Regions from separate parts of the Methylobacterium sp. 37f genome, predicted to be linked through region 3. Evidence: predicted binding sites of a transcription regulator. Region 3 holds the regulator's gene; each other region holds the start of a gene.

The links. Region 3 encodes LexA, which represses DNA repair genes until DNA is damaged. Its sites were predicted from a motif close to TGTTCNNNNTGTGTTCNG; they were not measured.
Region 1: J7U37_RS13540 (DUF3072 domain-containing protein) is a predicted target of LexA. The motif match lies at 4,128-4,145, and genes of this name have one in related genera.
Region 2: J7U37_RS20640 (UvrD-helicase domain-containing protein) is a predicted target of LexA. The motif match lies at 2,841-2,858, and genes of this name have one in related genera.

The regions. Positions count from the first base shown of each region.
Region 1 is NZ_JAGHKN010000017.1:67,138-77,701, reverse strand. Features, by position in the region: gene J7U37_RS13565 (outer membrane beta-barrel protein) at 1-409, opposite strand, end outside; gene J7U37_RS13560 (FkbM family methyltransferase) at 756-1,586, shown strand; gene sfsA (DNA/RNA nuclease SfsA) at 1,617-2,339, opposite strand; gene J7U37_RS13550 (DUF937 domain-containing protein) at 2,522-3,397, shown strand; gene J7U37_RS13545 (Flp family type IVb pilin) at 3,423-3,638, opposite strand; gene J7U37_RS13540 (DUF3072 domain-containing protein) at 3,869-4,114, opposite strand; gene J7U37_RS13535 (MarR family transcriptional regulator) at 4,450-4,959, shown strand; gene J7U37_RS13530 (response regulator) at 4,959-5,681, shown strand; gene J7U37_RS13525 (ATP-binding protein) at 5,687-7,093, shown strand; gene J7U37_RS13520 (hypothetical protein) at 7,243-7,437, shown strand; gene J7U37_RS13515 (efflux RND transporter permease subunit) at 7,548-10,564, opposite strand, start outside.
Region 2 is NZ_JAGHKN010000040.1:24,440-35,003, forward strand. Features, by position in the region: gene J7U37_RS20635 (PhoH family protein) at 1-45, opposite strand, end outside; gene J7U37_RS20640 (UvrD-helicase domain-containing protein) at 458-2,830, opposite strand; gene J7U37_RS20645 (hypothetical protein) at 3,028-3,279, shown strand; gene J7U37_RS20650 (AsmA family protein) at 3,438-7,013, shown strand; gene J7U37_RS20655 (S9 family peptidase) at 7,124-9,277, opposite strand; gene J7U37_RS20660 (MucR family transcriptional regulator) at 9,732-10,166, shown strand; gene J7U37_RS20665 (DUF6456 domain-containing protein) at 10,390-10,564, shown strand, end outside.
Region 3 is NZ_JAGHKN010000002.1:31,547-42,110, reverse strand. Features, by position in the region: gene J7U37_RS01630 (CpaD family pilus assembly protein) at 82-816, shown strand; gene J7U37_RS01625 (AAA family ATPase) at 928-2,172, shown strand; gene J7U37_RS01620 (CpaF family protein) at 2,233-3,687, shown strand; gene J7U37_RS01615 (type II secretion system F family protein) at 3,684-4,652, shown strand; gene J7U37_RS01610 (type II secretion system F family protein) at 4,750-5,712, shown strand; gene J7U37_RS01605 (metallophosphoesterase family protein) at 5,922-6,599, shown strand; gene J7U37_RS01600 (calcium-binding protein) at 6,710-7,999, opposite strand; gene lexA (transcriptional repressor LexA) at 8,562-9,314, shown strand; partial or broken gene J7U37_RS01590 (ComEC/Rec2 family competence protein) at 9,308-10,564, opposite strand, start outside.

The DNA.
Region 1 (10,564 bases), on a different contig from region 3:
TGCCGTAGATCGGCAGACCGAGACCCGGGATCGAGTAGGCACCGAAGGCGGCATAGAACTGGAACGGCCCGTCAGCCTTCTGGATGAAGCCCATCAGGTTCGAGACGTCGACGCGGCCGGCGCGATCGCTCGGCAGAGGCGCGGGCGAGAACGTGTACTGGTTCGGCTGCGTGTAGAAGTAACCGGTCACCGCGCCGCCGACATAGATGTCGCCGAAGCCGCCAATGGTCAGGCAGGCCGGGTTCGGGTTCTGCTTGATGATGCCGCCATAGGCCGGGAAGGTGATTTCAGCCTTGCAGGACGCCGGGATCGGAGCCGGAGCTACGGGCGCCCTCAGATCGGCGGCGTAGGCACACACCGAGGAGAGAAGGATGGCCGTAAGAGCAAGGAGCGGTTGCTTGATGGTCATTGGGGAACTCTGAGGCGGGATCGATGTTGCATTGAACGTCTCAAAGTACCTGCGTCGCGGCAAAGCTATCCTTTGTGCATCCGCCTACTTTTGAGGCAGATTAGACCTGCGCGCCGCGGTTTGGGTCGTGGTGTTGCCACAATGGAACAGGTTGCGACTGGCCTCAGCCCGTCGGATCGCTCGTCGGTTGAGATGAACCGGTTCCGTCTCGCAGCGATGAGCCTCGATCACGGCTCGTGTCCGTCGCATCGCTGCGACCTCCTAGGGCGCTGCCACAGGTGCCGTTCGCCGCGCCGCGGGCGCCACCGCTTGCCGCCGTGCTCCCGCGCTGGCATCAGCAGGCGCGATGAAAGACTTCCAGCCCTTCGGCACCTACGCTCCCACCGGCCTCGTCGCGGGCATTGCCCGGCAGACGGGCCGGCTTTCCTATGGCAGCTGGGCGGGTCGGCGCCTCGCCCTTTTCCTCCGCCGCGTGGCGATCGGCCTGCTCCGCGGGGCGCCTCTCGATGTCGAGCGCTATGGCGCCCGCATGCGGCTCTACCCCTACAACAACAACTGCGAGAAGAAGGTGCTCTTCACGCCGCAATTCTTCGATCCGGAGGAGCGGGATTGTCTGCGTGCGAAGCTGCGGCCGGGCTGCACCTTCCTGGATATCGGGGCGAATATCGGCGCCTATGCGCTGTTCGTGGCCGCCTTCGCGGGGCCGCGCGCCCGCATCCTCGCCGTCGAGCCCCAGCCCGACGTGTTCGACCGCCTGACCTACAACATCGGTCAGAACCCGTTCGGGACGGTCAAGGCCGTGGCCTGCGCCGTCGCCGACAAGGCCGGCGAGTTGACCCTGTTCGTGGATCCGCGCAACCGGGGCGAATCGAGCCTGAAGATCGTCGGCACCAACGAGGGCGCTCAGATCCGCGTCCCGGCTCTGCCCCTGCTGGACCTCGCCCGCGGCGAGGGCATCGAGCGCATCGATGCCATGAAGCTCGACGTCGAGGGGGCGGAGGATCTGATCCTCGAGCCGTTCCTGCGCGCCGCCCCGGCCTCGCTCCATCCCGGGCTGCTCATCGTCGAGAACGGCATCGACCAGTGGCAGATCGACTTGCCCGCCCTGCTGGAACAGCACGGCTACCGCCGGATCGCCCAGACCCGCCTGAACCTCATCTTCGAGCGCACGCCCTGACGGCAGGGCCTTTTGCCCGGATGCGCCGCGCTACAGCACCGGAATGGCATCGGCCACGGTGATGCCGGCCGGGTCGATCCGGCAGCGATGGGCATGGACGGCGACACCCGCCGCACGGGCGGCCTGGAAGGCGCGGTCGAAGGCCGGATCGAGGTCGCGGGCGGTGTCGAAACGCTCGGCCCACATCTGCACCACGATGATGACCATGGCCCGGCCTCCGGCCTCCACCACGGCGGCCAGCTCGGCCATGTGTCGGGCGCTCCGGGCCGCGACGCAATCCGGAAACTCCGCCAGACCCGGCACCCGCATGAGGTGGCAGTTCTTCACCTCCACGTGGCAGGCCGGAACAGGAGCACCGGTGGGGCTCTCCCCGGAGGCCAGGAAGTCGACCCGGCTCGCGCGGCCGTAGCGGACTTCCGGGCGCAGCGCCGTGTAGCGGGCAAGCGGCGGCAGGGTCCCGTCGGCGAACGCCTCCGCCACCAGGGCGTTCGGCCGCATCGTGTTGATGCCGACCCATTGCGGCCCGCCCGGCAGGTCCGCCTCCACCAGCTCCCACGAGAAGGCGAGCTTGCGTGTCGGGCTGCGGGCCTCGGAGAGCAGGACCCGCGCGCCCGGCGCCGTGAGGCCCAGCATCGCTCCCGGATTGGCGCAGTGGGCCGTGACGATGCGCCCGTCCGCCAGCGCCATCTCGGCCAGAAAACGCTTGTAGCGACGCACGAGGCGCGCCTCGATCAGGGGCGCGGCGAAGCGCATCGGCGGGTCCGGGGTCACAAACAGGTTGATGTCCGCCCCCGTCACCCCGGAATCGGGCGGCGATGAGGCGTCCGGGCTGGTCAGTGCTGGCCGGATGCGACAGACTCCATCGGAGAGTCCCGCTCCATGGGACATTCCCGGATCGTCGTCCGGGATCGTCTGTGTTCGTCCGCGAGGCCGCCATGTTCAACCTGTTCGACATTCTCCAGGCGCAGGCGGGCGCCCAGACTCAGGGCTCGGCGATTCCGGGATTCGGGTTTCCGGGGGGGGGGCTGCAGAGCTTCGGGCCCCAATTCGGACTGTCGCAGGAACAGGGTCTGCGCGCCATGCAGGCCCTTCTGCCGGCCCTGACCATGGGGTTGCAGCGCAATGCGGCCCAGGACCCGATGGGCTTCGCCCAGATGTTCAACCTCGTCGGCCCTGCCGCGCCGCCGCCGCCGTCGCAGATGGACATGCTGGTCAAGCAGCTCTTCGGGTCGCCCCATCTCAGCCAGGCGGTGCTTCAGCAGGCGGCGACCGTGAGCGGAGTGGCGATGCCGGCCCTGAAGCAGATGCTGCCCGTCATGGCCGGCATGGTGGTGGCGGGCATCGTCCACGTGATGATCAATCAGGCGCCGCAGCCCGCGCCGGCGCCCCGTGCGATGCCCGATCCGTTCGGATTTTCGCCCAATGCCTGGTCCGACATGATGCAAGCCTTTCTGACGGGCGGTGGTCTGGGCGTGAGCGCTGCACCCGCACCCCGGACGCCACTTCGTCCGGCTCCGGCACGCATCCCGACAGCTGCGACCTCAACGACGCCTTCGGCGAAAACCTCCGCGAAGGCCCAGGCCAATGCAGAGAGCAAGCCCGGCGCAGATGCAGGCTTCGATCTAATGCAGCAGATGTTTCAGACCGGCCTGGAGGTGCAGCAGGAGAACGCGCGGGCGATGCAACGCCTGTTCGACACGTTCTGGCAGGCCCCGAAGAAAATCGACGCTGATTCTGCACCCCGCGAAACCTCCGTCTCCGGAGATCCTTCGAGGCCTGCCCCAAGGGCTGGGGGGCCAGGCCGCCGCTGAGGGCCGGTCGGCGGGATCAGGACGACTAGCTCACGAGCTTGCTGCCAATATAGGTGTACATCGCGGCGGTCTGGTCGGCCATGTAATGGATCGCCGTCACGATCGCTAGGAAGACCAAGCCCATAATTAGGCCGTACTCGATCGCCGTAGAACCGGTCGTATTCTTGAGGAAACGTCCGACGAGGGCGGAATTGGCAGTCCATGACCGCAGGCTGGCTCGTTTGGATACCAGATCGGTCATGGTCGCATCGTGTCTTTCGTCTGGCCTAGCCGGCTGATGGGTAAAGGGTCTTTCTTGCGGAGGCCTTAAGCTGATGGGCGAGCCCGGAGGTAAATTCCGAAAAATTCTTTCGGAAGGATTTTGCCGGTGGCGAAATCTTCGGCTGGCACCGGGTCTTCGGCTGGCACCGGGTCGTCGGGGGAATGCCCGCGACAGCCCGGTCCGTCCTGGGGGTCGCGGGTCGGCGCCCGTCAGGCCTTGCCGGATTCCTTCCGCAGCTCATCGATCCGCTGCGAAGCTTCGGCCTTGTCGAGGTCCGGGTCGAACGAGTCCGGCGACTTCGCCTCCTCCGACAGGGTCTTGAGATAGGAGGCCTGCGCGCCGGTCATCGGCTCGCCGCCAGTGGTCCACTGGCTCGGATCCTTGATCTGATTGGAGGTGTCCTTCGGGTCGGTTTTCGGGTTGGTGTCCGACTCGGCATGCTGGGTCTTGGCCATGGTGTGTTCCTCGAGTTCACGAAATGTTCTTGTGAACGCGGCGATCGCAGACGGGTTCCAGCGGTCTCGCGCTGCGGATCGCCGTGTCCCGTAGTCAAGTGTCCCAGGCAAGTGTCCCAGGCAAGTGTCCCAGGTCTCGGTGCAGGGTTCCACACGCTGATGCGGTGCTGTCCGGCCGAGCCTGGTTCGGCCAACGCGGGACGCCGGCCGGAATCGCCTGACGGATCCAGCCGGTGTTGTTCTCGACCAGGAGACTTGACGGTTCATCGGGGGGCTGGAACATGTCAACATCACTGACATAAATCGAGGTCGCCCCCGACGTGAGTGCCCCCGTGATGCGAGACGCCGATCCCGATGCAAAGCTGCCGACCCCAGGCTCCGGTGACGATCTGATCGAGCTCCTGTTCTTTGCCTACCGGGATTTCGTCGGTGATCCCGACCGCATCCTGGCCCAGTATGGCTTCGGGCGGGCGCACCATCGCGTGCTGCATTTCGTCGATCGCTATCCGGGTCTTACGATCGCCGAACTTCTGGATATCCTGCGCATCACCAAGCAGAGCCTCAATCGGGTGCTGAAGGATTTGATCGAGCAGGGCTACATCGCGCAGAAGACCGGCACGAACGATCGCCGCCAGCGCCTTCTGTTCTGCACCGCCGCCGGTGCCGACCTCGCGGGCGATCTCATCCGGCTGCAGAGCCGCCGGGTGGCACGGGCGCTGACGGATTCCGAGCATGGCGGCGAGCGGCCGCTCTCGGCCGAAAGCTTCCTGTTCGGCATGATCGAACCCGACGCGCGCGCGGCCGTCCGGCGCCTCATGGCGCGCCGCACCCGGAGCGCCGCCTGATGGCCGCGCCCAGCCCGCGCCTGGGCAGCGAACTGCCCGACCATGCGCCGCACATCCTGGTGGTCGACGACGACCGCCGCGTGCGCGAACTGCTGTCCCGTTTCCTCTACGAACAGGGATTTCGGGTGACGTCCGCCGGCAACGTCCCGGAGGCCCGGATCAAGGCACAGTGCTTCGTCTTCGACGCCCTGGTGCTCGACGTGATGATGCCGGGTGAGAGCGGCTTCGACTATGCCCGCGAAGTGCGCCAGACCTCGCGCGTCCCCATCCTGATGCTGACCGCCCGCTCGAACCCCAACGACCGGGTGATGGGTCTCGAGATCGGTGCCGACGACTATCTGCCCAAGCCTTTCGAGCCGCGCGAACTGATCCTGCGCCTGTCCAACATCATCAAGCGGCGCAGCGACGATGGCGGCCGGGCCCGGGGGCACGACACCGTGACCTTCGGCCCGTTCTCCTATCGCATCGACCGGGGCGAGCTGCGCCGCGAGGACGAGACCATCCGCATCACCGAGCGGGAGCGGGAAATCCTGACCATCCTGGCGCAGGCCGGTGGGGCCAACGTGGAGCGTGAGGCGCTGGCCGGGAGCGGGGGCCTCGCCGCCGAACGCAGCATCGATGTGCAGATCAACCGTCTGCGCCGGAAGACGGAGGTCGATCCGACCAATCCGCTGTTCCTGCAGACGGTGCGGGGCGTCGGTTACCGCCTCGCAATCGACTGATCCGCATGGCCGCCTCCGGCCTCCTGCAGCGCACCGCGACCCGTCTCGCCGCCCTGCCCCGCCCGGCCCGCCTGTGGCGGCTGCTCAGCCGCGCCATCGGCGACGTGCTGCCCAAGGGGCTCTATGCCCGCTCCCTGATCATCATCATCGCGCCCGTGGTGCTGCTCCAATCGGTGATCGCCTACACCTTCATGGAGCGGCACTGGCAGCTCGTGACGCGGCGTCTCTCCGCCGCCGTCACGGCCGATGTCGCCGCGCTGATCGACATCTACGAGAGCTATCCGCAGGACAAGGATTCCGAGACCCTGACCCGGATCGCTAACGACCGGCTCAACCTCGACGTCGACATCCTGAAAGGGGCCAAGCTCCCGCCGGCGGGGCCGCGCCCGTTCTTCTCGATCCTCGACGAAGCCCTCTCCGACGAGATCCGGCGCCAGATCCGCCGGCCCTACTGGATCGATACGGTGGGCCGCTCCAGCCTCATCGAGATCCGAGTGGCGATCCCCGACGGGGTGATGCGCGTCACCGCCCGGCGCAGCATGGCCTATGCCTCGAATTCGCACATCTTCCTGCTGTGGATGAGTGGATCGTCGCTGGTGCTGCTCGGCGTCGCCATCCTGTTCCTGCGCAACCAGATCAAGCCGATCCTGCGTCTCGCCGCCGTGGCCGAGAGCTTCGGCAAGGGTCGTGAGATCGAGTTCCGGCCGCGCGGCGCCCGCGAGGTCCGTCAGGCGGGCCATGCCTTCATCGAGATGAAGCGACGCATCGAGCGGGCGATGGAGCAGCGCACGACCATGCTCAACGGGGTCAGCCACGACCTGCGCACCATCATCACGCGCTTCAAGCTTTCCCTCGCGCTGGTCGAGCAGACCCCGGAGGTCGAGGACCTGCAGCGCGACGTCGACGAGATGAGCCGGATGCTGGAGGCTTATCTCGCCTTCGCGCGCGGCGATTCGGGCGAGGCGGCGGTGCCGACCGACATGCGCGCCCTGCTGGAGGACCTGCGCACCGATGTGGAGCGCCTCGGCGCCCATGTGGACGCGGTGGAAATGGACGATCACCCGGACGTGACGTCCTTCCACGTGACGCTTCGGCCGGACGCGATGCGGCGCTGCCTGTTCAACCTCGCCGCCAACGCAGCCCGCTACGGCGACACCGTGCTGATCACGGGCCGGCGCGAGCACCGGGCCTTTCTGGTCTCCATCGACGATGACGGACCGGGCATTCCCGCCGATCAGCGGGAGGAGGTGTTCAAGCCCTTCGTGCGCCTCGACGACGCGCGCCAGGATGCCGGCGGGTCCGGGCTCGGCCTCTCCATCGCCCGCGACATCGCCCGCGCCCACGGCGGAGACGTCGCCCTGCACGACAGTCCGCTCGGCGGTCTGCGGGCGACCGTGCGAATTCCCGCCTGACCGGGCTTCTTCGTTCGTGCCGTAGCGTCTCGGTCCCGCAGGAGCTTGGCCAGACGATCTTGGCGCGCACCGCCCCGCGATGCTATGGGGAAGGCAGTGAACGCCACACGGTCCGGTGAACCGGGTCCGACAGAGGTTGAGAGACCCGCATGAACAACCCGCTGACCCCCCTCCTGATTCTCCTGCTCCTGCCGATCACCGCCATCGGCGCCGTGCTGTATACGGATGCGGGCATCGAGCCGGCCCTGTTCTACGCCACTGTGAAGACCTTCGTGGTGCTGTTCATCGTCGCCGGCGGCCTCTGCTTCGCCGCAAGCCGCCTCGCGGCCCGCACCGAGGGCTGAAGCTTTCGGGTTCGCGGCAGCGAACCTGTTCGCGACACTGACGAAAACGCCCGGGCCGAGAGGTCCGGGCGTTTTCGTTCAGGGGCCATCCCGGCGTCGCTGGCCTCGCCCTACTCCGCCGCGATGCGGGGCTGGAACGGCTTCGGGTCGTTGGCCGAGGGCGTCGCCGGCAGCGCGAAGGCGCCTTCCGTCGGCTCGTCCACCGCGCCGATGAAGCGGCCGAAGACACGCACGAACAGGCGCGACAGGTCGTCCACCAGGATGAAGATCGCCGGCACGAAGATCAGCGACAGGCCGGTGGAGACGATGAGGCCGCCGATCACCGCGATCGCCATCGGCGCCCGGAACTCGCCGCCGATGCCGAGGGCCATGGCGGAGGGCACCATGCCGGCCGCCATCGCGATGGTGGTCATCACGATCGGCCGGGCGCGCTTGCGGCCCGCATCGACGATCGCGGTGACGCGGTCGACCCCGCGCGCCATCTCCTCGACGGCGAAGTCCACCAGCATGATGGCGTTCTTGGTCACCACGCCCATCAGCATGAGGATGCCGATCACCACCGGCATCGAGATCGGCTTGTTGAAGATCAGCAGGCCCAGGATGGCGCCGCCGATGGAGAGCGGCAGCGAGAACAGGATGGTCAGCGGCTGCAGGAAGTTGCCGAACAGCAGCACGAGCACGCCGAACACCATCATCAGGCCGGCGCCCATGGCGAGGGCAAAGCCTTCGAACACCTCGCCCATCACTTCGGCGTCGCCGGTCTGCCGGATGGTCACGCCGGGCGGAAGGTCCTTCGCGGTGGGAAGGTCGAGGATCGCGGCGATGAGCGAGCCCAGGGCATCGGACCCCTCCATGTCGGCTTCCAGCGCCACCCGGATGGCGCGGTCGTAGCGGTCGATCGCGGTGGGGCCGCGCCCGAGGCTGAGATCCGCCACCGTGGAGAGCGGCACCGCCCCCCCGCCCTTCACCGGGACCTTGAGGGTTTCGAGCTGCGAGAGGTCGCCGCGCAGGCGTTCGGGCAGTTGCACGCGGATCGGCACCTGCCGGTCGATGGTGTTGAACTTGGCGAGATTCGCACCGATGTCGCCGATGGTGCCCACCCGCACGGTCTCGGCGATGAGATCGGTGGAGACGCCGAGTTCGGCCGCGACGCCGGGCTTCGGGCGGATGCGGATCTCGGTGCGGTCGAGGGGCGCCGTCGAGAGCACGTTGACGAGGTGGGGAACGCGCGCCGCCTCGCGCTGAAGCTTGGCCGCCGTATCGGCCACCACGGTCTTGTCCGGGCCGGAAACGATCAGGGTGACGTCGCGCTGGCCGCCCTCGCGCAGGGCCCAGAACCGGATGTCGGGCTCCTCGTGCAGGATCGCCCGCACGGCGGTATCGACCTGCTTCTGGGTGCGGTGGCGGGTGTTCTTCGGGGTGAGATTGATGGTGAAGGTGGCGAGCCGCACCTCCTTCTTCCCCGGCAATTGGCGGCCGCCGTCGATGAAGACGCTGCGTACCTCCGGCAGGGCGCGGATGCGTTCCACCAGGCTGTCGGTGACCCGCGTGGTGTCGGCGAGGCGCGCGCCGGGCGGCAACTCGACCACGAAGATGGTGCGGGCCGCGTCCTCCGCCGGCAGGAAGCCCGCCGGCAGCAGCCCGGTCGACAGGATCGACCCGGCAAAGCAGGCCAAACCGAGCACCAGTGTGATGAACTTGTGGCGCACCGACCAGGCGACCACGCGGGTGTAGCCGCGCATGACGGGCCCGTCCCGCGTCAGGTCGGGGCCGTGGTCGCGCAGGAAATACGCGGCGAGCAGAGGCGTGATCAGGCGCGCCACTAGGAGCGACATGAACACCGCCGCCGCGATGGTCAGGCCGAACTGCTTGAAATACTGTCCGGCGATGCCGCTCATGAACGAGACGGGCGCGAAGATCGCCATGATCGTCGCCGTGATGGCGATGACGGCGAGCCCGATCTCGTCGGCGGCTTCCAGGGCGGCGCGGTAGGGCGACTTGCCCATGCGCATGTGCCGGACGATGTTCTCGATCTCCACGATGGCATCGTCGACGAGGATGCCGGTCACCAGCGTGATGGCGAGCAGGCTGACGGCGTTCAGGGAGAAACCGAGGGTACTCATCACCCAGAAGGTCGGCAGCACCGAGAGCGGGAGCGCGATCGAGGCGATCAGGGTCGCGCGCCAGTCGCGCAGGAACAGGAACACCACGATCACCGCCAGGGCGGCGCCCTCAACGAGGCTCAGCATCGCCGAGTGGTAATTGCCCACCGTGTTGATGACGGAGGTGTCGATCAGGTCGAAGCGCACGCCCGGGTAGCGGCTCCCGAGTTCCGCGATGCGCTTGGCCACGCCGACCGCGACTTCGGCGTCGCTGGCGCCGGTGGAGCGCGAGATCGCGAAGGCGACGACCGGCTCGCCGTTGAAGCGGGCGAAGGTGCGGGGCTCCTCCGAGCCGTCGACCAGGGTGGCGAGTTCGTCGAGGCGCACCTTGCGGCCGCCGGGCACGATGATCGAGGTCTCCGCCAGGGTGTCGAGGCTGGCGGCACCCGCCAGGGTCCGGATCGACTGCTCCTGGCCACCGAGTTCGCCACGCCCGCCGGCCATGTCGGCGGCGGTGAGGCGCAGTTGCCGATTGACGTCGGCCGCCGTGATGCCGAGGGCCAGCAGGCGGTCGGGCTTCAGGGTCACCCGGACCTCGCGGGCGACGCCGCCGAGGCGCTCGACGCCGCCGACGCCCTTCACGCTCTGGACTTGCCGGGCGATGACGTCGTCGATGAGCCAGGACAGGTCCTCCGGGGTCATCGCGGGCGCCGAGGCGCCGTAGATCATGATGGGAAGGCCCGCGATCTCGACGCGGTTGATGATCGGCTCCTCGATGGTGCGGGGCAGGTTCACCCGGACCTTCGAGAGGGCGTCCTTGACGTCGTTGACCGCCCGGTCGCTGTTCACCTCCAGGCGGAACTCGATGGTGGTGCTGGAGACGCCTTCCGAGATCGTCGAGATGACGTGCTTGACGCCCTTCACCCCCGCCACCGCGTCCTCGACCACCTTGGTGACCTGAGTCTGCAGCTCGGACGGGGCCGCCCCCGATTGCAGGACCTGGACCGACACGATCGGGATGTCGA
Region 2 (10,564 bases), on a different contig from region 3:
CGGACGGTCCTCAACGAGTTCAAGTCGTGTACGGCGTCTTTTCATCGATCAACACTCCAACCGGACTTGCCAACCTGGATTCAATCTGAGCCTGACTTGCTGAACTTGCTTCGCGTCATCTTACAACCGATCCCGTTCCGGCGATCCTTTCTGCTTCGCCCGCTTCACAGCCAATCCGGATCTTGCCCGCGAGTTCCGGCAAGGACCATCGTGCCTGTGGATGCCCGTCGCGACCCGGCGGGCCGCGGACCGTTGCGTTGCACGCACCATGCCGCGACAGGCGCGACAGGGGCGTGACAACCACTATTCTTGGCAATGATGTAAAAAGTCTGCGCTGATCCTGGCGCGCCGGGTGCAATGCAGCAACGACGTCGATTGCGTCGGCCCTGTGTCGGCAAAGACGCAGTTTCGGCCCTCATCGGTCGCGCCCCCCGGCGCTTCGCCGGGGCCTCGGGGATCAGGCCGCCTGGATGAAGCTGTCCAGCACCATCTTGCGGCCGGCCTTGTCGAAATCCACCGTGAGCTTGTTGCCGTCCACACCCGCGACAGTGCCGGGACCGAACTTGGTGTGGAACACCCGCATGTCGACCGAGAAGGCCGACGGCGCTCCGGTCGACGTTGCGATCAGTTCGCCCTCGATCTGGCGTGGTCCGCCACGCGCAGCGGTAGCGCGGTTGCCGACGCCGAAGCCGTTGGGGTTCGCCTTGGCGTTCTGCGCCGTGTTGGCCTGCGCCCGCTGCCAGCCCGGCGTGCCATAGGACGAGCCGAACGGAGTCGGGTTGCGATCGAAGCGCGACGCGCCGGCCGAGAAGTGTGCGGGTGCGTCGAGCACATCGACGCTGTCCTCGGGAAGCTCGTCGATGAAGCGGCTCGGGACGGTGGAGGACCACAGGCCGTGGATGCGCCGGTTGACCGCGAAGGACAGCTTGGCGCGCTTGCGGGCCCGGGTGAGGCCCACATGGGCGAGGCGGCGCTCCTCTTCCAGTCCGGCGCGGCCGCTCTCGTCCAGCGCGCGCTGGTTCGGGAACAGGCCGTCTTCCCAGCCGGGCAGGAACACGGTGTCGAATTCCAGGCCCTTGGCGGCGTGGAGCGTCATCAGCGAGACGCGGTCGGCCCCCTCCTGCTCGCTCGCCTCCATCACCAGGGAGACGTGCTCGAGGAAGGCCGCGAGATCGGGGAACTCCTCCATGGAGCGCACGAACTCCTTGAGGTTTTCCAGGCGTCCGGCCGCGTCGGCGGACTTATCCTTCTGCCACATCTCGGTGTAGCCGGATTCCTCCAGGATGGTCTGCGCCACCTCGGAATGCGGCTGCGTACCCACCAGGCGCGACCACCGTGAGAAGCTCTCGACCAGGGCCCGCACGCCGGAGCGGGCGCGGGGCTTCAGCTCGTCGGTCTCGACCACGAGACGGGCCGCCTGAAGCAGCGGCACCCGCTCGGCGCGGGCATAGGCGTGGAGCGCCTGCAGGGTGGCGTCGCCAAGTCCCCGCTTCGGAGTGTTGAAGATGCGCTCGAAGGCGAGGTCGTCGGCCGGGTTGGCGGTGACGCGCAGATAGGCCAGCGCATCGCGGATCTCGGCCCGCTCGTAGAAGCGGGGCCCGCCGATGACCCGGTAGGGCAGCCCGAGCTGGACGAAGCGGTCCTCGATCTCGCGCATCTGCGCCGAGACGCGCACCAGCACGGCGATCTCCGACAGCGGATGCTGCTTGGCCTGAAGGCTCTCGATCGCTTCCGCGAGTTGGCGCGCCTCCTCCTCCGAATCCCAGGCGCCGGAGACCGTCACCTTCTCGCCGGCGACATCCTCGGTGCGCAGGGTCTTGCCCAGGCGCCCCTCGTTCTTGGCGATGAGGCCGGAGGCGGCGCTGAGGATGTGGCCGGTGGAGCGGTAGTTGCGCTCCAGGCGCACCACCACGGCACCGGGGAAGTCGTGTTCGAAGCGCAGGATGTTGTCGACCTCGGCCCCGCGCCAGCCATAGATCGACTGGTCGTCGTCGCCCACGCAGGCGACGTTGCGGTGGCCCTGGGCCAGCAGGCGCAGCCACAGGTACTGAGCGACGTTGGTGTCCTGGTACTCGTCCACCAGGATGTAGCGGAAACGGCTCTGGTAGTTTTCCAGGACGTCGGGGTTCTCGCGCCAGAGCTTGAGGCAGAGCAGCAGCAGGTCGCCGAAATCGGCGGCGTTCAGGGTCAGAAGCCGGGCCTGGTAGGCCGAATAGAGCGTGCCGCCCTTGCCGAAGGCGAAGGCCTGGGCCTCGCCCGGGGGCACCTGCTCGGGCAGGAGGCCGCGATTCTTCCAGCCGTCGATGGCCGAGGACAGGGCGCGTGCAGGCCAGCGCTTCTCGTCGATGTTCTGGTCGACGATGACCTGCTTCATCAGGCGGAGCTGGTCGTCCATGCCCAGGATCGTGAAGTCCGAGCGCAGGCCGACCAGCTCGGCGTGTCGGCGCAGGATCTTGGTGCCGATGGAATGGAAGGTGCCGAGCCAGGGCATGCCCTCGCCGGCCGGGCCGATGAGCCCGCCGATGCGGTGCTTCATCTCGCGGGCGGCCTTGTTGGTGAAGGTCACCGAGAGGATGTCGAAGGGCCGCGCCTTGCCCGTGGCGATGAGGTGGGCGATGCGCGTCGTCAGCACCCGGGTCTTGCCGGTACCGGCGCCGGCGAGCACCAGGACCGGGCCATCCGTGGCCTCGACGGCGCGGCGCTGCTCGGTGTTCAGCCCTTCGAGATAAGGGCTCGCCTGCGGCCGCAGGGAGGCCATGGCACGGGCGGCGATGGAGGTCGGGGCGGCGTCGGAGGCGGAAGCGCCGGCCGCGTCGAGAGGCTTCGTCATCGCGCATCCCTGGACCAAAACGCGAACGGCGTCGAGAGTGATGCCAGTCCCCTCCCGGTCTTCGGGGGTCGGCCGACCGGTCGGTCCCGGTGCCGTTCGGAACGTGCGGCAGGATGCCGAGATTCGGGAAGCCGCCTTTCCATCGACGCGTGGTCTCACCAGATCAGGACGAAACCCCACCGAACAAGGACGTTCCGATGCTCAGCCCCCGCCTGTTTTTCGTCACCGGCCTCGCGCTCCTGACGGCCGGCCCGGCCCTGGCGCAATCCTCGCGCGCCATCGACAGCCTCAACGCCACCAACGACCGGCTCTCCGACCGCAGCCAGCTGCGCGGCATCGAGCAGCGCCAACAATTCGACACCAACCAGACGCGGATGCAGATCCAGCGCAGCGACCTGTTCCGGCCGAGCGCACCCGCGGCACCGATCGTGGTTCCGGGCCGGCGCTGAGCTGCGGCCGGGCCGGGATCGGCGGGACTGACGTAGGCCTCGTGTCGGGCGGAGCGACTTTGACCGCGCCAGGGCTCTGGCGCGCGTCGGCCTCGCCTGTGCTATGTCCGCGAACGGAGCAGGGGCGAGCCCCCGGGTGACGAGGCGGAACAAACACGGTGCGTGACATCCTGACCGCGCTGGCGGGCGCCGTCATCCTGCTCCTCGTTGCGGCCCTCGCCGTCCCACCCTTCGTGGCCTGGGAAAGCTATCGCGCCACCCTCGACCGCACGATCAGCCGCTCGCTGGGCGTGACGGCGCAGACGGAGGGCCGGATCGGCGTCCGCCTCCTTCCCTCGCCCAGGCTGAAGCTCGATCGCCTCCGGCTCGGCGCCGCCGCCGGATCGGCGCCGAAGCTCGATCACCCGCTCCTCGATCTCCAGGGCGTCAGGGCCGAACTTGCACTGGCACCTCTGCTGAAGGGCGAGATCCACTTCACCGAGACCCGGATCGGCCGGGCCGAGGTCAAGCTGCCGGTCACCGACGGTGAGGCCATAGTACTGCCGGCCCGCGGCTTGGCGGAGGCTCTTCGGCGCGACCTCGCCATCGAGGATCTGACGATCCGGCAATTCGTCCTGACAACCCAGGTGCCGGCGACGGGGCGGACCGAGCAGTTCTATGCCGAAGCCCTGCAGATCTCGGCCCCGGCGCTGGTCGGCCCCTGGCGCGCAGAGGGAACCAGCCGCGGCGTGCCCTTCCGGCTCTCGACGGGCGAGATCGGGTCCGACGGCGTCAGCGTGAAGATCGCCGGCGGTGGCGATACGCGGCCGCGCTTCGAAGCCGATGCCCGTCTCAGCCTTGCGCCCGCCGGAACGGGCGCGTCCGGTCGGCGCTTGGCGACCGTGGTCGCGGAAGGCAGCGCCCGTATCGTCGTCGGGCCACCGGTCCAGGCGGCAGGCGCCTATCTGCCGTTCTCTCTCGGGGGCAAGTTCACCGGGCGCGGCCTCACAGCCCGGTTCACCGATGTCGCCCTGGAGATCGATCCCGGCGGACAGGCCCTGCGCCTCGGCGGCACGGGGCAGCTCGACCTGAAGCAATGGCGCGCCGGCCTCGCCCTCTCGACCCGGCGCCTCGACCTGGATGCCTTCCTGACCTCGGCGGCCGGACAGGCGCTGATCGCGCGCGGCGTTCCGGCGATCGGCGGCCGGAACGGCCTCGGCCTGCCCGTGATGGTCGATCTGGACCTCGCGGTGGAGAGCTTGGCCCTCGGCCTCGACGAATGGTCGCGGCTCGCCGCCAGCGGCACCCTCGACCGGACCGGCGGGGTCGTCCTGCGTCGGCTCGACGTGACCGCGCCGGGTGCGGCGGTGCTCGGGGCCAGCGGCGAGATCGACACCGAAGCGGGCCTGCGCTTCACTGGACGGTTGTCCGTCGACGCCCCGGCCTCCGACGGCTTCGGCCGCTACCTGCGCCGTCTCGGGTTCGAGGGTCCGGCCGTGGCCGTGATGGATGGCCGACCGGTGCAGTTGGCTACCGATCTGTCGGTGGACGCCTTGACGGTGTCGCTGCGCAACCTGCGGCTCGGCCTCGGCGAGGCGCGCGTCACCGGCAATGCCCGCTACGCGGCAGCCGACGGCGCTCATCGGGGGCGGTTCGATGCACAACTGGTCGCGCAGGGCCTCGACATCGCTACCCTGCCGGTCCTCGGAGGCACGCTGGCCGACCTGCGGGGCCACGATGTCGGGCTCACCCTCCTGGCCCGCGACGTGCGCTACGGCCCGTCCGGCGCGCATTCGGGTGGCGGCACCATCGCGGCCAGCCTCCAGTCGGACGGCCCGAGCCTCGTGGTCGACAGCCTCGACATAAGCGATCTGGCAGGAGCCAACGCCAAGCTGTCGGGACGCATCGATCCGGACGGCACGGGCCGGATCGCCGGGCGGGTCTCGGCGGCGGTGGCCGCCCCCCTGTTCGCGCTCCTCGACCGGGTCTGGCTGGCGGAAGCCCAGCGAATCCCGGCCTTTCTGCGCGCCGGAGCCCTCGACCTTGCCGTCAGCCTCGAACGGGATGCCGGCACGGCCGATACCCTCCGGGTCGCCGCCAAGGGCGAGGCCGCCGGCGGCCCCCTCGACCTCGACCTCCGGAGCCGTTCCGGCCGCATCGACAGCCTGGACCTCACCCTCGCGACGGCGGATGCGGGGACCTGGCTCGGACGCGGCGACATCCCGGCCCTGCGGCGCCCCGGCCGCCTGCGCCTCGTCGGTACGCCCGGCCCCGCCGAAGCCGATGGCAGACCGTCCGGGCTCGCCCTGCGGGTCAGCGGGTCCGTCGCCGACGTCACGATCGCGACGGTGCAGCCCATCTTGCTGGACGGCCGCGAGAGCCTGCCCAGCGCCGGCGAACTGCACCTCAGCCTGCCGGACGTGGCGCCGTTCCTGACCCTCGCCGGCAGTGCCGTGCCGATTCCGGGCCCGCTTCCGGGCGAGTTCGGTTTGCGCCTGTCCCGGGCCGGTCCGGATGCGCGGGTGGGCCTCGTCGGCCGAGTCGACGGCACGCCCGTGTCGGCCGACCTCACGCGCACGCCGGAGGGCGAAATCCACGGCAGCGCCAGCCTCGCGCGCCTGTCGCTGCCGCTCCTGGCCGCCGCCACGGTCCTGCCGCCCGAACCGTCCAAGGCCGCGGCCTCCGATCCGGCTAGCGCGCGCTTCGCGCCGGTTCCGGCCGCGCAAGCCCCCATCTTCCTCGCCCTCCGGGTCGATACCCTCGATCTCGGACGCGGACTGGTCGCGACCGGCGCAGCCCTGGGTGTCAGCCTCGACGGGGAAACCCTGACCCTCCGCGACCTCGACGCGACCCTCGCGAAAGGTCGGGTCGCCGGCAGCGCGACCGTGACGCGTCAGGGCGGCGGTGCGGCCGTTTCGGGCGAAGGCACGCTCACCGATGCGGCGATCTCCATCCTTGCCGGTGGCGGCCCCGTGGCGGGTCGCGTCACGGCGCAACTGCGCTTCGGGGCCTCCGGTACCAGCCTCACCGGCCTGATGAACAATCTCGGCGGCAGCGGAGAGATCACTTTGGCGGGCCTCAGTCTGCCGGGTGCCGATCCGGCGGGACTCCATCGGGCGGTGACGCGAGTGCTCGGGGAAGACGATCCCCTACGCGAAGGGCGGCTCCAGGCCCTCGTGGTGGAAGAACTCGGCGCAGGCCCGCTGACGGTGCCGGGGCCGGTCTCCAGCCCGGCAAGCCTCGTCGGCGGAACCCTGCGGGCCGGTCCCCTCACCCTGGAGCTGGGTGTCGCCAAGTGGAGCGGCACGTGGGGCTTTGACCTGCGAACCGCACGTCTCGACGCACGTGGGACGCTCAGCGCAGGACAGGCGCCGAAAGGCTGGACCGGAGGGAACCCGGCGATCCAGCTCGGTTTCAGCGGGCCGATCCGTGCCCCCGAACGCAGCATCGATGCCGGGCCGGCGACGAACGGCCTCGCGGCCCTGGTGCTCCAGCGCGAACTCGAGAAGATCGAGATCTTCGAGGCCGACCAGAGCGAGCGCCAGCGCCGCCGCGCCCGCATCGAGATGGACAAGGCTCGCGCGGCGGCCCTGAAGGCAGCCGCCGATAAGAGTGCGGCCGAGGAGGCCGCCCGTCAGGCACGGGACGCGCAGGCTCGCGAGGCCGAAGCTGCCCGGGAAGCCGCCCGCGAGGCCGCGCGGCGCCTGCGCCCGGAGGCGGAGGCACCGCAGCCCGAGGCGACGCCTCAGCCCTAGAGTTTGTCAGGGATCAGCGGAAACCGGTGATCCCGACCAGACAAACGGAAACGAGGGGCTCGCGAGTCTGGTTGGTTCAGAATGAACCTGACAGGCCTGAGAAATCCGGCTCAGGCCTTACCGACGGCCCGGAGGGCGAAGGCCTGGATCAACCCGACCTCTTCGAGGCGGTCGAAGCGTCCGGCCGCGCCGCCGTGGCCCGCCTCCATGTTGATGCGCAGCAGGATCGGGCCGCCGCCGGTCATGGTCGCTCGCAGGCGCGCGACCCATTTGGCCGGTTCCCAATAGGTCACCCGTGGGTCGGTCAGCCCGCCAAGCGCCAGGATGGCCGGGTACGGCTTCGCCGCGACGTTGTCGTAGGGCGAGTAGGACAGGATCGTCTCGAACGCCGTCAGGCTCTCGCGTGGATTGCCCCATTCGGGCCATTCGGGCGGCGTCAGCGGCAGTTCGCCGTCGAGCATGGTGTTGAGAACATCGACGAAGGGCACGTCTGCGACGATGGCGGCGAAGAGTTCCGGCGCAAGGTTGGCCACCGCCCCCATCAGCATGCCGCCGGCCGAGCCGCCATGGGCCACGATGCGGCCCTCGGCCGTGTAGTTCGCCTCAATCAGCGTCCGGGCGCAGGCGACGAAATCCGAAAACGTGTTGGGCTTCTTCTCGCGCTTGCCATCGAGATACCAGCGCCAGCCCTTCTCGGTCCCGCCGCGCACGTGGGCGATGGCGTAGACGAACCCGCGATCGACCAGCGACAGGAGGTTGGTGCGGAAAGCCGCCGGCATCAGCGTGCCGTAGGAGCCGTAGCCATAGAGCAGCAGCGGCGCCGAGCCGTCGAGGGGACAGTCACGGCGGTGCAGCAGCGAGATCGGCACCGTCTCGCCGTCCGGCGCCGTGGCGAAGAGACGGCGGGTGACGTAATCCTCCGGCTTGTGCCCGCTCGGCACGGTCTGCCGCTTCCGCAACTGCCGCGCCCGGGTCACGCAGTCGTAATCGTAGGTCTCGGCCGGCGTCGTCATCGACGAGTAGGTGAAGCGGATCACCGCCGTTTCGAACTCGTGGCCGGGCTGGAGACCCAGCGAATAGGCTTCCTCGGCGAAGGCCACCACGTGCTCGCTGCCCTGCGTGTCGCGTACGACGATCCGAGGGCGTGCATTCTCGATCTCGAGACGGACCAGATGGTCGGCGATCACGTGCTGATGGCGGATCATCACGCCCGGTCGATGGGCGATGACATCGGTCCAGTTCGCGCGCGCCGGCGCTTCCAGGCGGGCGGTCACGATCTTGAAGTCCTCGGCACCCTCCGCGTTGGTGAGGATGAAGAGGTGATTGGCCCAGTTCTCGACGGAATAGATCAACAGGGGCTGGCGCGGCTGCACCACCATCAGGGTTCCGTCGGGCACCCGCCGGTCCAGCAGATGGACCTCCGAGGTCTCGTGATCGCTGGCGGTGACCGTCAGAAAATCGCCCGACTGCGTCTCCTCGATATGCACGAAGAAACCGGAATCCGGCTCCTCGTAGACGAGGGTGTCGGCCTCCTGCCCGGTGCCGATCCGGTGGCGCATGACCCGGGCGGGGCGATGGTTCTCGTCGACGGCGACGTAGAAGAACGCCTGGTTGTCGGCCGTCCAGACGACCTCACCGGTGGTCGCCTCGATGCGGTCGGGCAAATCCGCTCCGGTCTCGAGCGTGCGAACCCGGATGGTATGCAGTTCCGATCCCTTGGTGTCGGCGCTCCAGGCCAACAACGCGTGATCCTCGGAGTGGACCGCCGAGGCGATCTCGAAGAAGGCGAGTCCCTCCCCCTCCCGATCCCCATCGAGGAGGATCACTTCCCCCTCCTCCGGTCCACCATCCGCCGCCGTCTCAGCCCCCTGACCCGGCATGACGACGACGGTGCGCGGGCGCCGGCACACCAGCGGATGCTGGCCGCCCTCACGATGCCGGGTGTAATAGGCATAGGGTCCGTCCGGCTCGGGCACGCTGCTGTCATCCTCGCGGATGCGCGCCCGCATTTCGGCGACGAGCGTCCGGCGCAGGTCCGCGCTCTCGGCTAGAGCCGCTTCCGAGTAGGCGTTTTCAGCCGCCAGATACTCCCGAATACTATCAGGCAAAGCGGCAGGATCTTTCAGGACGTCGCGCCAGTTCTCAGCCTTCAGCCAAGCGTAATCATCGCTCAACACACGACCGTGAACCTCGTAGCTGTGCGGCCTCACATCCGCGATGGGAGCAACGGAGGGCGTGGAAATCGATGCGGACTGGGACGCCATCGCGAAAATCCTGTCACAGGTGCGTGAGAAAGGGCCGTCTCGGTCCCTTCGTCCTGCCATGTGGCCCGGACGAGGCCGACAGGCAAGCAGCCCGGAGACAGGCTCACCCTCTGCCGGATCGGCACGGACAAGATTGCCAAATCGACCCGCCAAGTGGCCCGAGACCATCCCCCAATGGTTTCGATGTCAAATTCTGGTGATCAGAGATTGTTGAAATATTGTTCTAAGGTGTTGCTTAAGATTACCGAAGACGCGCATTGCCGTCTTGCGACCTGATCAGGAATAGCATATCCAGAAATCGTGGCGGGCGAAGTTGCTGCGCATTCTATAGCGCATGCGGGACAGATGGCGACGCGGCGGAACCGATCCGCAGAGCCTATGGGCGTGGACGCGCAAGCGTTCGAACTCCCTGTAACCCTTTCAAACGCATCGCATTAGGAGAATTCTTCCGATCATGAGCGACATCGAACATTCTGCGGATTATGTCGAGCTGACCGTCGACATTGTTTCAGCTTATGTGAGCAACAACCCGGTGCCTTCCGGTGAGCTGGCGCAGTTGATCACGCAGACCCACAGCGCTCTGAAGCAGATTGCCACCGGTCAGATCGAGGCGAAGGCCTCGTCTGCACCGCTTCAGCCGGCAATCTCTGTGAAAAAATCCATCACGGCAGACCATATCATCTGCCTGGAAGATGGGCGGACCTTCAAGTCGCTGAAGCGTCATCTGCGCGCGAAGTACGACATGAGCCCGGAGCAATACCGCGCCAAATGGGGCCTGCCGTCCGATTATCCGATGGTCGCTCCGAATTACGCCAAGGCGCGCTCCGACCTCGCGAAGGCGATTGGCCTTGGCCAGACCCGGAACGGGAATTACGACGAAGCCGCCTGAACAGGCCGCGACCGGCCTCCGGTCGCTGCGATCGCTACCGCGGCGGGGGTATCGACCCCCGTCTCGGGGACCGATCCCAGGATTGTCTGGTCCGGGCGCCGACGATGCGCCGAACCGGAATCGCTTTCCTGGAAAACGCGTCAAGACTTGATCTAGGCTTTTTTTCCCTTACTATCGACGACATGGCGCTTGCCCGCCACCGTTCTGAGTAATGGAACAAATCATGAACAAATATCGCACGACCCCGTCGACCGACCGCGGCACCGGACGTGATCCGTCCGCTTGTCCCGAGGGGACGACGATCGGGCCGGAGGCCAAGCGTCTGCTCGCGGCTTTGGCGCCGGAAGGCGCCTATGCGCTTCCCGATTCCACCGACGCCGAGGGCTGGATCGTTCGAG
Region 3 (10,564 bases):
TCCCGCTTCGAGATCTTCTCAGAATCTCCGCGTCCGAAACCCACAGCGCCGCGGCCCCGGCATCAGCAGGACCCGACCCCGATGTCCCACTCGTCCCCCCGTACCCCGATGGCTCTCGCGGCGATCGCGGGTCTTGCCGCGCTGCTCGGAGCCTGCCGCGCCAATCCGGTGGCGACCACGGGCTCGCTCTATCCGGTCGATTACCGCGCCCGGCACCCCATCGCCCTCACCGAGGGGGTCCGCACCCTCGACGTCTTCGTCACCGGGACCGGCCATCTCGATCCGCGCCAGGCCGCCGACGTCGATGCGTTCCTGCTCGAGTTTCGGCGCTACGGCCGGGGGACTCTGGTGCTCGACCTGCCGGGCGGCATCGCCCCGGCCCAGGGGGCGGCGGTCGAGCGGACGGCCGCGGCCCTGCGCCGGATGGGCGCGGATGGCGGCGTCCCGGGCCGGCAGATCGTGATCTCCCACTACGCCGTGGCCAACCCGAACCTCGCCTCGCCCCTGCGTCTCAGCTTCCAGCGCATGGAGGCGAAGGTTGCCAGCCAATGCGGGACCTGGCCGCAGGATCTCGGCGTCGGCGATGCGCCCTTCAACGGACGCAACGAAACCTACTGGAATTTCGGGTGCGCCTCGCAGTCGAACTTCGCCGCCCAGGTGGCAGACCCCGTCGACCTCGTCCGGGCCCGGCCCGAGGGGCGCATCGACACCATCCGGCGGACCAACGACATCGGCAAGATCCGGGACGGCAAGGATCCGTCAATCGAATGGCGTCAGGATGGGAAGACCTCGGTCAAGTCGCAGGTCTCGCAATAACCGCAAGGGGCGGGTGGCCCGGCGCCGCCCTCCAAGTCACCCGCCACGTCGCTCATCACGTCATCCGCCTTGGCTCCCGCCTCTGCAGCAACCTGAACCGGAACCACCCTCATGACGGATCTGAACGAGACGTCCGAGCGCATCATCGCCCCCGTGCCCCGCATCACGATCCAGGCGTTCTGCGAGACGCAGGAGAGTGCGACCCTGGTCGAATCGGTCGGCTTGGACCGACGCATGAACAAGGCGCACATCAAGGTTCAGATGGGGGGCGGCGCCGCCGCCGTCGAAGCCTACCGCCACGCGCCGACGCCGAACGTCATCGTCATCGAAACCCAGGGCATGAAATCGCGCCCGCTCGAGTACCTCGATTCATTGGCGGAGGTCTGTGACGAGGGAACGAAGGTCGTGGTCATCGGCCACGTCAACGACGTGGCGCTCTATCGGCAGTTCATCCAGCGCGGCGTCAGCGAATACCTGATGGCGCCCGTGCGCCCGATCGACCTGATCCAGGCTATCTCGGACCTCTTCACCGCGCCGGGTGCCAAGCCGGTTGGGCGGACGGTCGCCGTCGTCGGCGCCAAGGGCGGCGTCGGCGTGTCCACCCTCGCCCACAACCTCGCCTGGACGATCGCCCGCGAGCAGGACACCGCCACCGTCATCGCCGATCTGGACATCGCCTTCGGCACGGCGAGCCTTAACTTCAACCAGGACCCGCCCCAGGGCATCGCCGAGGCGGTGTTCGCCCCGGACCGTCTCGATTCGATTCTTCTCGACCGCCTCCTCTCGAAGTGCAGCGACCGGCTGTCCCTGCTGGCAGCGCCGGCCACCCTCGACCGGACCACCGATCTGGGCGAGCCGGCGTTCGACCACCTGCTCGACCTTCTGCGGGCCGCGGTGCCGTGCGTCGTCCTCGACGTGCCGCATCAATGGACCGCCTGGTCGCGGCGCCTGATGATCAGCGCCGACGAGATCATCATCGTCGCCAGCCCGGAACTCGCGGCCCTGCGCAACACCAAGAACCTGCTCACCCTGCTTCAGCAGAACCGGCCGAACGACCGCAAGCCCCGGGTCATCCTCAACGGCGTCGGCGTTCCGAAGCGCCCGGAGATCGCCCTGGCGGAGTTCGCCAAGTCCCTCGATACGACGATCGGCGCCGCGATCCCGTTCGACGCGGCCCTCTTCGGAACGGCCGCGAATAACGGCCAGATGATCGGCGAGGTGCAGGCCGGCTCGAAGGCGGCGGAAATCTTCTCTTCCCTCGCCGCCTCGATCACCGGCCGGGCGGAGCTGAAGCGCGCGCGTCCGAACCTGTTCGAGCCCCTGCTGTCCCGGCTCGCCCGGCGCAAGGCCTCCTGATGCGCCATCTGTCGTCCAAGGACCCGATCCCCAAGGACCCGATACCCAGGAGCCCGCGCCATGTTCGGTAGACGATCGGGCAGCGCCGCGGTGCCGGCCCCGCGGCCGATGACGGACCTTGCGAAGGCGCCGGTCTCCCTGCCGATCCACGATGATTCGATTCTGCGCCCGAAAGCCGAGGCGCCCCGCCGGCCCGAGCCGGTGCAGATCCAGGAGACCGCGAAGTCGGAGGACTATTTCCGCACGAAGAGCATGATCTTCGGGGCGCTGATCGAGGCCATCGATCTGTCTCAGCTCTCGCGCCTGGATGCCGAATCGGCGCGCGAGGAAATCCGCGACATCGTCTCGGAGATCATCGGCCTCAAGAACATCGTCCTGTCGATCGCCGAGCAGGAAGAACTGCTCGACGATATCTGCAACGACGTGCTGGGCTATGGACCGCTCGAGCCGTTGCTGGCGCGCGACGACATCGCCGACATCATGGTCAACGGGGCGACCCGGGCCTTCATCGAAGTCGGCGGCAAGATCCAGCTCACCAACGTGCGCTTTCGCGACAACCAGCAGCTGATGAACATCTGTCAGCGGATCGTGAGTCAGGTCGGCCGCCGCGTCGACGAAGCCTCCCCGATCTGCGACGCGCGCCTCCCCGACGGGTCGCGCGTCAACATCATCGCGCCGCCGCTCGCCATCGACGGGCCGGTGCTGACGATCCGAAAGTTCAAGAAGGACAAGCTCACTCTCGATCAGCTCGTCTCCTTCGGGGCGATCTCGCCCGAGGGCGCCCGCATCCTGCAGATCATCGGGCGCGTCCGCTGCAACGTCGTGATCTCGGGCGGTACCGGCTCGGGCAAGACCACGCTGCTGAACTGCCTGACCCGCTACATCGACGCCGATGAGCGCATCATCACCTGTGAGGACGCGGCGGAGCTGCAATTGCAGCAGGCCCACGTCGTCCGCCTGGAAACCCGGCCGCCCAACATGGAGGGGTCGGGTCAGGTCACCATGCGCGATCTGGTCAAGAACTGCCTGCGCATGCGCCCCGAGCGGATCATCGTCGGCGAGGTCCGCGGACCGGAGGCCTTCGACCTCCTCCAGGCCATGAATACCGGCCATGACGGCTCGATGGGCACCCTGCACGCCAACTCGCCGCGCGAGGCCCTGGCGCGCATCGAATCGATGATCACCATGGGCGGGTTCAGCCTGCCGTCGCGAACTCTGCGCGAGATGATCTGCGGGTCCATCGACGTGATCGTGCAGGCGACCCGCCTGCGGGACGGCTCACGCCGGATCACCCACATCACCGAGGTGTTGGGCCTGGAGGGTGACGTCATCATCACCCAGGACCTCTTCCTGTACGACGTGCTGGGCGAGGACGCGAACGGCAAGCTGATCGGCCGCCATCGCTCCACCGGCATCGGCCGCCCGCGCTTCTGGGAGCGCGCGCGCTATTACGGTGAGGACGAGGCGCTGGCGGCCGCGCTGGACGCGGCCGGAGAGGGCGGGAGCGGATCGTGAACGCCAGCGGCCTCGCCCTCGCCTCCGGTCTCCTGGCCCTGACGGCCGGCGGACTGGCCTATGTCTTCGTGTCCCCCTACCTCTCGGGCGAGCGGCGCTCCGCCGAGCGGCGCCGGACCGTGAGCGTCGTCGCGGCCCCGGGCGCACGTGCGGCAACGGTCAGCCGGCGGGATCAGGTCGCGAAGAGCCTGAAGGAGGTCGAGGCCAAGCGCGAGGGCACCAAGGTGACCCTGGAGCTGAAGATCGCCCGCGCGGGCCTGTCCTGGTCCCGCAACCAGTATTACCTGATCTCGGCCGGGATCGCGCTCGTCTTCGGCGCGACCATCTTCATCATGACCGGCAACCCCCTGGCCGGTCTCGGCGCCGTGTTCGCCGGTGGCTTCGGTCTGCCGCTCTGGCTTCTGACCTTTCTGCGCAAGCGCCGGATCGCCGCCTTCATCAAGGAACTTCCGACCGCGATCGACATCATCACCCGCGGCGTGCGCGCCGGCATCCCGGTGGGCGACTGCTTCCGGATCATCTCGCGCGAGGCCGAGGAACCGATCCGCAGCGAGTTCCGGCAGGTGGTGGAATCCCAGACCCTCGGGGTCTCGCTCGGGGACGCCCTCCTGAAGATGTACGAGCGCGTGCCGGTCTCCGACGTGAACTTCTTCGCGATCGTGATCAGCATCCAGGCCAAGTCCGGCGGCAACCTCTCGGAGGCCCTGGCCAACCTGTCCCGCGTCCTGCGCGAGCGGAAGAAGATGGCCGGCAAGATCCAGGCGATGAGCATGGAGGCCAAGGCCTCCGGCGGCATCATCGCGGCCCTGCCCTTCATCGTGGCCACCCTGACCTACCTGTCGAGCCCGGACTACATCTCGCTGCTGTGGCGGACCGATATCGGCAAGCTCGCGCTGGTGGGCTCCGCGATCTGGATGTCGATCGGGGTCTTCACGATGAAGAAGATGATCAACTTCGACGTCTGATGAGGCCGCCGACCCGCTCTCTCCGCCGTCCGCGCTCTACGCGCGGGCTCCCCGCTCACCCCCATCCGCGCCCGGCGGCATCGTACGGAGACACCGCATGCTGGACCTGATCGCCGCCAAGGTCACCGAGCCGCGCTTCCTCGGCACGGTCCTGGCCGGCGTCGCCGCCGCGGCGACCGCCTTCGCGCTGCTCCAGCCGATGTTCGAGCCCGACCGCCTGGGCAAGCGCATGAAGCTGATCGGCGAGGAGCGGGAGGAGATTCGCCGCCGCGAACGCGAGCGGATGTCCTCGAAGGTCACCCTGCGGGTCGCGCCCAAAGCCTACATGAAGCGGGTGGTGGAGCGGTTCAGCCTCGATCGCTGGCTCGGGACCGAGACGGCCCGCAAGCAGCTGATGATGGCGGGCTACCGTTCGCCGGGCGCCGAAACCGCCTTCCTGTTCTTCCGCCTCGTGACGCCGGTCGTTCTGGCGGTGGTGGCGATCTTCTACCTGTTCGTGCTCGGGGTTCTGGACCAGCCCTTCGCGATCCGGGCGATGATCGTGATCGCGGTCCTTCTCTTCGGGATCAAGGCGCCGGAACTCTACCTTCTCAACGCGTCGAGCAAGCGCCAGACGGAAATTCGCTCGGCCTGGCCGGATGCGCTCGACCTCACGTTGATCTGCGTCGAATCCGGCATGTCGGTGGAGCACGCCTTTCGCCGCGTCAGCGCCGAGGTCTCCGGGCAGTCCATCGTTCTGGCCGAGGAACTCGCGGTGCTGACCGCCGAGCTGTCCTACCTTCCGGACCGGCGCATGGCCTTCGAGAACCTCGCCAGCCGCATCGGCCTCGACCAGATCAAGGCGGTCACGACGGCGCTGATCCAGGCCGAGCGCTACGGCACCCCGGTCGGCCAGGCCCTGCGCGTGCTGTCGCAGGAAAGCCGGGACATGCGCATGAACGAGGCCGAGAAGAAGGCGGCGGCCCTGCCGCCGAAGCTGACCGTGCCGATGATCCTGTTCTTCTTGCCCGTGCTCTTCGTCGTCATCCTAACGCCCGCCATGATCCAGGTCTTTCGCTGACCCACGCCGGAGCCCGATCCGACCCGTGCGCGGCCCTGACCCGGCATTCCCCGCTCACGGTGGCGGGTCAAACCCCTGAGGAGCCCCGACCGGGGGAGCGGTGCGGCGGCAGCCCGGGCGCGTCGAGGATTTTCGTGGCGCCGAATTCCTGCCATGCGGGTGCGATGCTCAGTCCAGCCACTCCGCACGCCCCGCGCCCCGACACCCCCATGAACGACCTGACTTACGCAATCGGCGACATTCACGGATGCGCCGATGCCCTGATGCGGCTGCTCGAACGGATCAACGCCCATCGGGGCGACCGCAGCGCCCGCATCGTCTGCCTCGGCGACTACGTCGATCGCGGCCCCGACAGCGCACGGGTCGTCGCGATGCTGAGCCACCTGCAGGCCTCGGCACCGAACGCCGTCGTCTGCCTCATGGGAAACCACGAGCGGATGATGATCGATGCGTATCGCGATGCGGCGGACGCGGCGGTCTGGCTCGCCAATGGCGGCGATGCCACGCTCCGCTCGTTCGGCGTCACGGAGCCGGACGCGCTTCCGTCGGAGGTGGTGCGCTGGATGGCGTCGCTCCCCACCTTCCACGAGGATGCCCTGCGCTACTACGTTCACGCCGGCTTCCGTCCGGGGCGCACCGGACCGGATCCCGATGTCGCCAACCACCTCTGGATTCGCCAGCCCTTTCTCGGCGCCGGTTTCGACTTCGGCAAGCACGTGGTCCATGGGCATACGCCGCAGCGGACCGGAATTCCCGATCAGAAGCGCTACCGGACCAATCTCGACACCGCCTGCGTCTATGGCCGGCAGCTCACGGCCGGCATCTTCGACCAAGGGCAGGCCGGCCCGATCGGGTTTCTCCACGTCGATCGCGACGGATCGGCCTGAGGTGACTGCGTCCGCGCCCCGCTTACCCCGGCCTGAAGGCCGCGACGAGGCCAGGAACGAAGAGCGAGGCTCGTTCGAGGCGGCCCGATGCAGGCCGCCGCGACATCGGATCAGGCGAACAGGAAGTCGTTCAGCGTCAGCAACGGGCCCAGGGCTCCACCCGCGCTGACCTGAAGCTGCCCCTGGGACCCGCCCGCGGCGTCGTGAACCTCGTAGACGCGCGCGTTGCCGGACGTTCCGATGAGGTCCAGGGTCGAGGCGACGGCGAACCCGCTGAACTGGATCACATCGCCGCCCGATTGCCCCGCGCCCTGGAAATCGACGATCAGGTCGCGAATGCCCTTCGTCTCCAGATCGCCGAAGGTGATGACGAAGGTGTCATCCCCGGCTCCGCCGGCAACCCGGTCGCCGCCGCGACCACCCATGATGAGATCGGCGCCGGCGCCACCGTTCAGGATATCGGTGCCGTCGCCACCTTCCAGAACGTCATCCCCCGCGTCGCCACGCAGGTTGTCGTCGCCGAGGCCGGCATAGAGCCGATCGGCGCCGGTGCCGCCCTCGAGAAGGTCATCGCCCTCGCCGCCATCGAGCCCGTCGGCGCCCGCACCCCCGAGAAGGGTGTCGTTGCCGACGCCGCCATAGAGCCAATCCTTGCCGGCCCCACCGTCGATGTGATCGTCGCCCCGTCCGCCCTCGACGTAATCGTCGCCACCGAAGGCCGAGAAGGTGTCGGATTTGCTGCCGAGCCAGATCTGGTCCTTGCGATCCGTTGCGATCGGAAGGCCCTTGTCCTGAAGGAGAGCGAGGTCGAGATCCGAGATCTGCGGGCGCCACCCCCAGGGCGAATAGGGGTCCATCAGATCTTCGACGCCCGAGACATGCGCCCGCGCATCGTCGAGCTTGGCAGGGCCACCCAGGACCGTGGTTGTATTCTCGTCGTAATACACCATCGATCCGTTTTCATACCAGGCCGGCTGGAAATCGATGAACCCGATGGCATGGGCGATCTCGTGCTGGAACAGCCCGAACGCGTCGATCTTGTTGGACGGGACACCGGCTTGTCCCTGCGGATCGAAGAAGAGATCGCCGAGCTTGTCCTGGCCCAGGGTGACCTTGCCGTCCGCCTCGCCTCCATTGCCATCCCAACCCTCGCGCGCTTCGAGGATCGGGGCGAAGGTCCATCCCTGGCCGTCCCAGGCATAGCTGGGACCGGCATTGGCCAGGACATTTCCGCCGGCGAAATTGCCCATCGCGATGGCGATCTCGATCACGGCGTCGCCCTGGATGTGTTTCGCCCAGCCATCCGCCGCGCCTTGCGCCGTCGCCAGGATGAGGTCTGCTTGGCCGCCAGCGGCATTGCGGGAACTTTCACTGTCCCAATACGCAATGATTTTCGACATGTTTGCTTGGCCTTGTCGTTGTTCTGGCGTTTTTCTATAAGGGTAATCTCTATCTATAGGCAGTAAAGGACACAACGACGGGGTTTTATCTTGGTTAAGGAGAGATGAGAGGCAAGGCTTGCAGTGTATGATGCTTCGTAACGCGAACCGTCCATCGCATCGCGCCGTGCCTTTGCGGAATGCGGCGAACGGCCGATCCGGGTGCGACAGAGTCGAGAAACGCGCGCCTTCCCGGTTCGCGCCTTCCCGGTTTGCGCCTTCCCGGTTCATGCCTGCCCGACGCGCACGAAACCTGAGCGCCGTCGATCGCGGGGCAAGGTCTGCGCTCTGGCGGCCTTTCCGCCCGATCCGGATATTGCCAGAGTTGCGTCCGGGTGCTCTGGTGACCGGTGACCAGACCAACCCTACCGGCCCTGAATTGGGATCGGGCGCGCGCCACCGCGCACGAATGTCGCCTTCTTTGAGGAACTCTTGCAGAACACTTGCGGAACGTTTAACGTGTTCGTGGTTTGTTTCTGTGGTCGTCCGCCGCAGCCAATGTCTCCAACGAAGAGTGTTCCGCATGTTGACGCGTAAGCAACTGGATTTGCTCCAGTTCATCCAGCTTCGGATGCGCGAGAGCGGCGTTCCCCCGTCCTTCGACGAAATGAAGGACGCCCTCGATCTGAAGTCGAAATCGGGCATCCACCGCCTGATCACGGCCTTGGAGGAGCGGGGCTTTCTGCGGCGTCTGCCGAACCGGGCCCGCGCCATCGAGGTGATCCGGATGCCCGAGAGCCTCGGCGGTCAATCCGCCTCGGCGCGGACCGCGCCTGCGGCGGAAGTCCGTCGCTTCACCCCGAGCGTGGTCGAGGGCGGCAAGGGCAAGGGCGTGCCGGCCGGCGCCTCCATCTCACGCCTACCGACCACCCAGGCGACCGACGAGAGCGGCCGGGCCGTGACGATCCCGGTGATGGGGCGGATCGCGGCCGGTACGCCGATCTCGGCCATCCAGGAGCAGAGCCATTCGGTGACGATGTCGCCGGACTTTCTCGCGGGTGGCGAGCACTATGCCCTGGAGGTGCGCGGCGATTCGATGATCGAGGCCGGCATTCTCGACGGCGATCTCGTGGTGATCCGCAAGCAGGACACGGCGAACACCGGGGACATCATCGTGGCCCTGATCGATGACGAGGAAGCGACCCTCAAGCGCCTGCGCCGACGGGGATCGTCCATCGCTCTCGAGGCCGCCAATCCGGCTTACGAGACCCGCGTGCTCGGCCCGGATCGGGTGCAGATTCAGGGGCGCCTCGTCAGTCTCGTGCGCCGTTACTGAGGCTCTTCTCCGGTCCCTTCGCCAATTCCTTCGCCCGGCCCTTCGCCGGGCGAACCCGGTGCGTCCTTTGCTCGCCCGATCGGCGCTGCCGGCACGATGTCCGGTGCGGCACGCGCCGGTGCGTCCGTGTTGGCAGGTGCCACGGGTCGCCAGGGAACGGCCTCTCCCGGGCGCCGCGTCGTAACGATGCGGGCGCCCTCGCGCGTGAGGCGCAAGGCCGCCGCGCCGTGTGCCGCCAGGAAGGTCCGGTCGAGGACGAACGCCGCGGCGCAGCCCGGCGGGGCCGATTGGCGGCTGATCAGGATGTCGGCCCGGGCGCAATCCTCCGGGAAAGCGCGCTTGTCGGTGACGAGGCCGACCCTGCGCCCATCCGGCAGGGTCAGGGTACAGCCGAGGCCATCGCACCGGGCGTCCGGAAAGGCCGGGACGGCGCCGGCCTTCCGGGCATCGCCATCCGCTTTCAGCCATTGTTCGAGCACGAAGGCCGGCGGACGCCCCAGAGTGGCGAGGTGTCCGCTGCGATCCCGGATCGCCGCCCCGGTGCCTTCCCGATCGACGTAGATGTCGAAGCGATCGGGCGACGCCGCGAAGACGATGCCGATCGCCGCCGGGATCAACCCGAGCCAACGCAGGGACGAGGCCGGAAGGGTGAGCAGGAGGAGGCCGGCCACCAGCAGCCCCAACGCCCCCGCCCCGAAGGCCGGCACCACCACGACGGCGTGTCCGAAGCCCGCGATCCAGGTCGAGATCGACAGCATTCCGCGCACCGCCAGACCCATCGCCCACCACACCGGCTGATCCAGGGCGAACGGATAGGCGAGGATGCCGAGCACCGCCGCGGGCATCACCGCCAGGGAGACCAGCGGGAGGGTGAGCGCATTGCCGACGAGGCCGAAGGGCTGCACCGTCTGGAAATGATAGGTCGCGAAGGGCGCGGTGGCGATTTGCGCCACGAGGGTCGTGGCCAGCGTTCCGACGATCGCCGCGATCAGGAACGCGACGGCGCGGGTGATGGGACCGGCGCCCTCGCGCCGGCCGCCCTGTCCGGCGATCAGCGGTGCGCAGGCGATGAGCCCGGCAACGGCGCCGAAGGACATCTGGAAGCTGGGGCCGAGGAGCCCGTCCGGTTCCCGCGCCAGGGCGATCAGCGCGGCGAGCGCGAGGTTGCGCATGCTGAGGGCCGGCCGATCGACCAGAATCGCGCCGAGCATCACCAGGGTCATGATCAGCGAGCGTTCGGCCGCGATGTC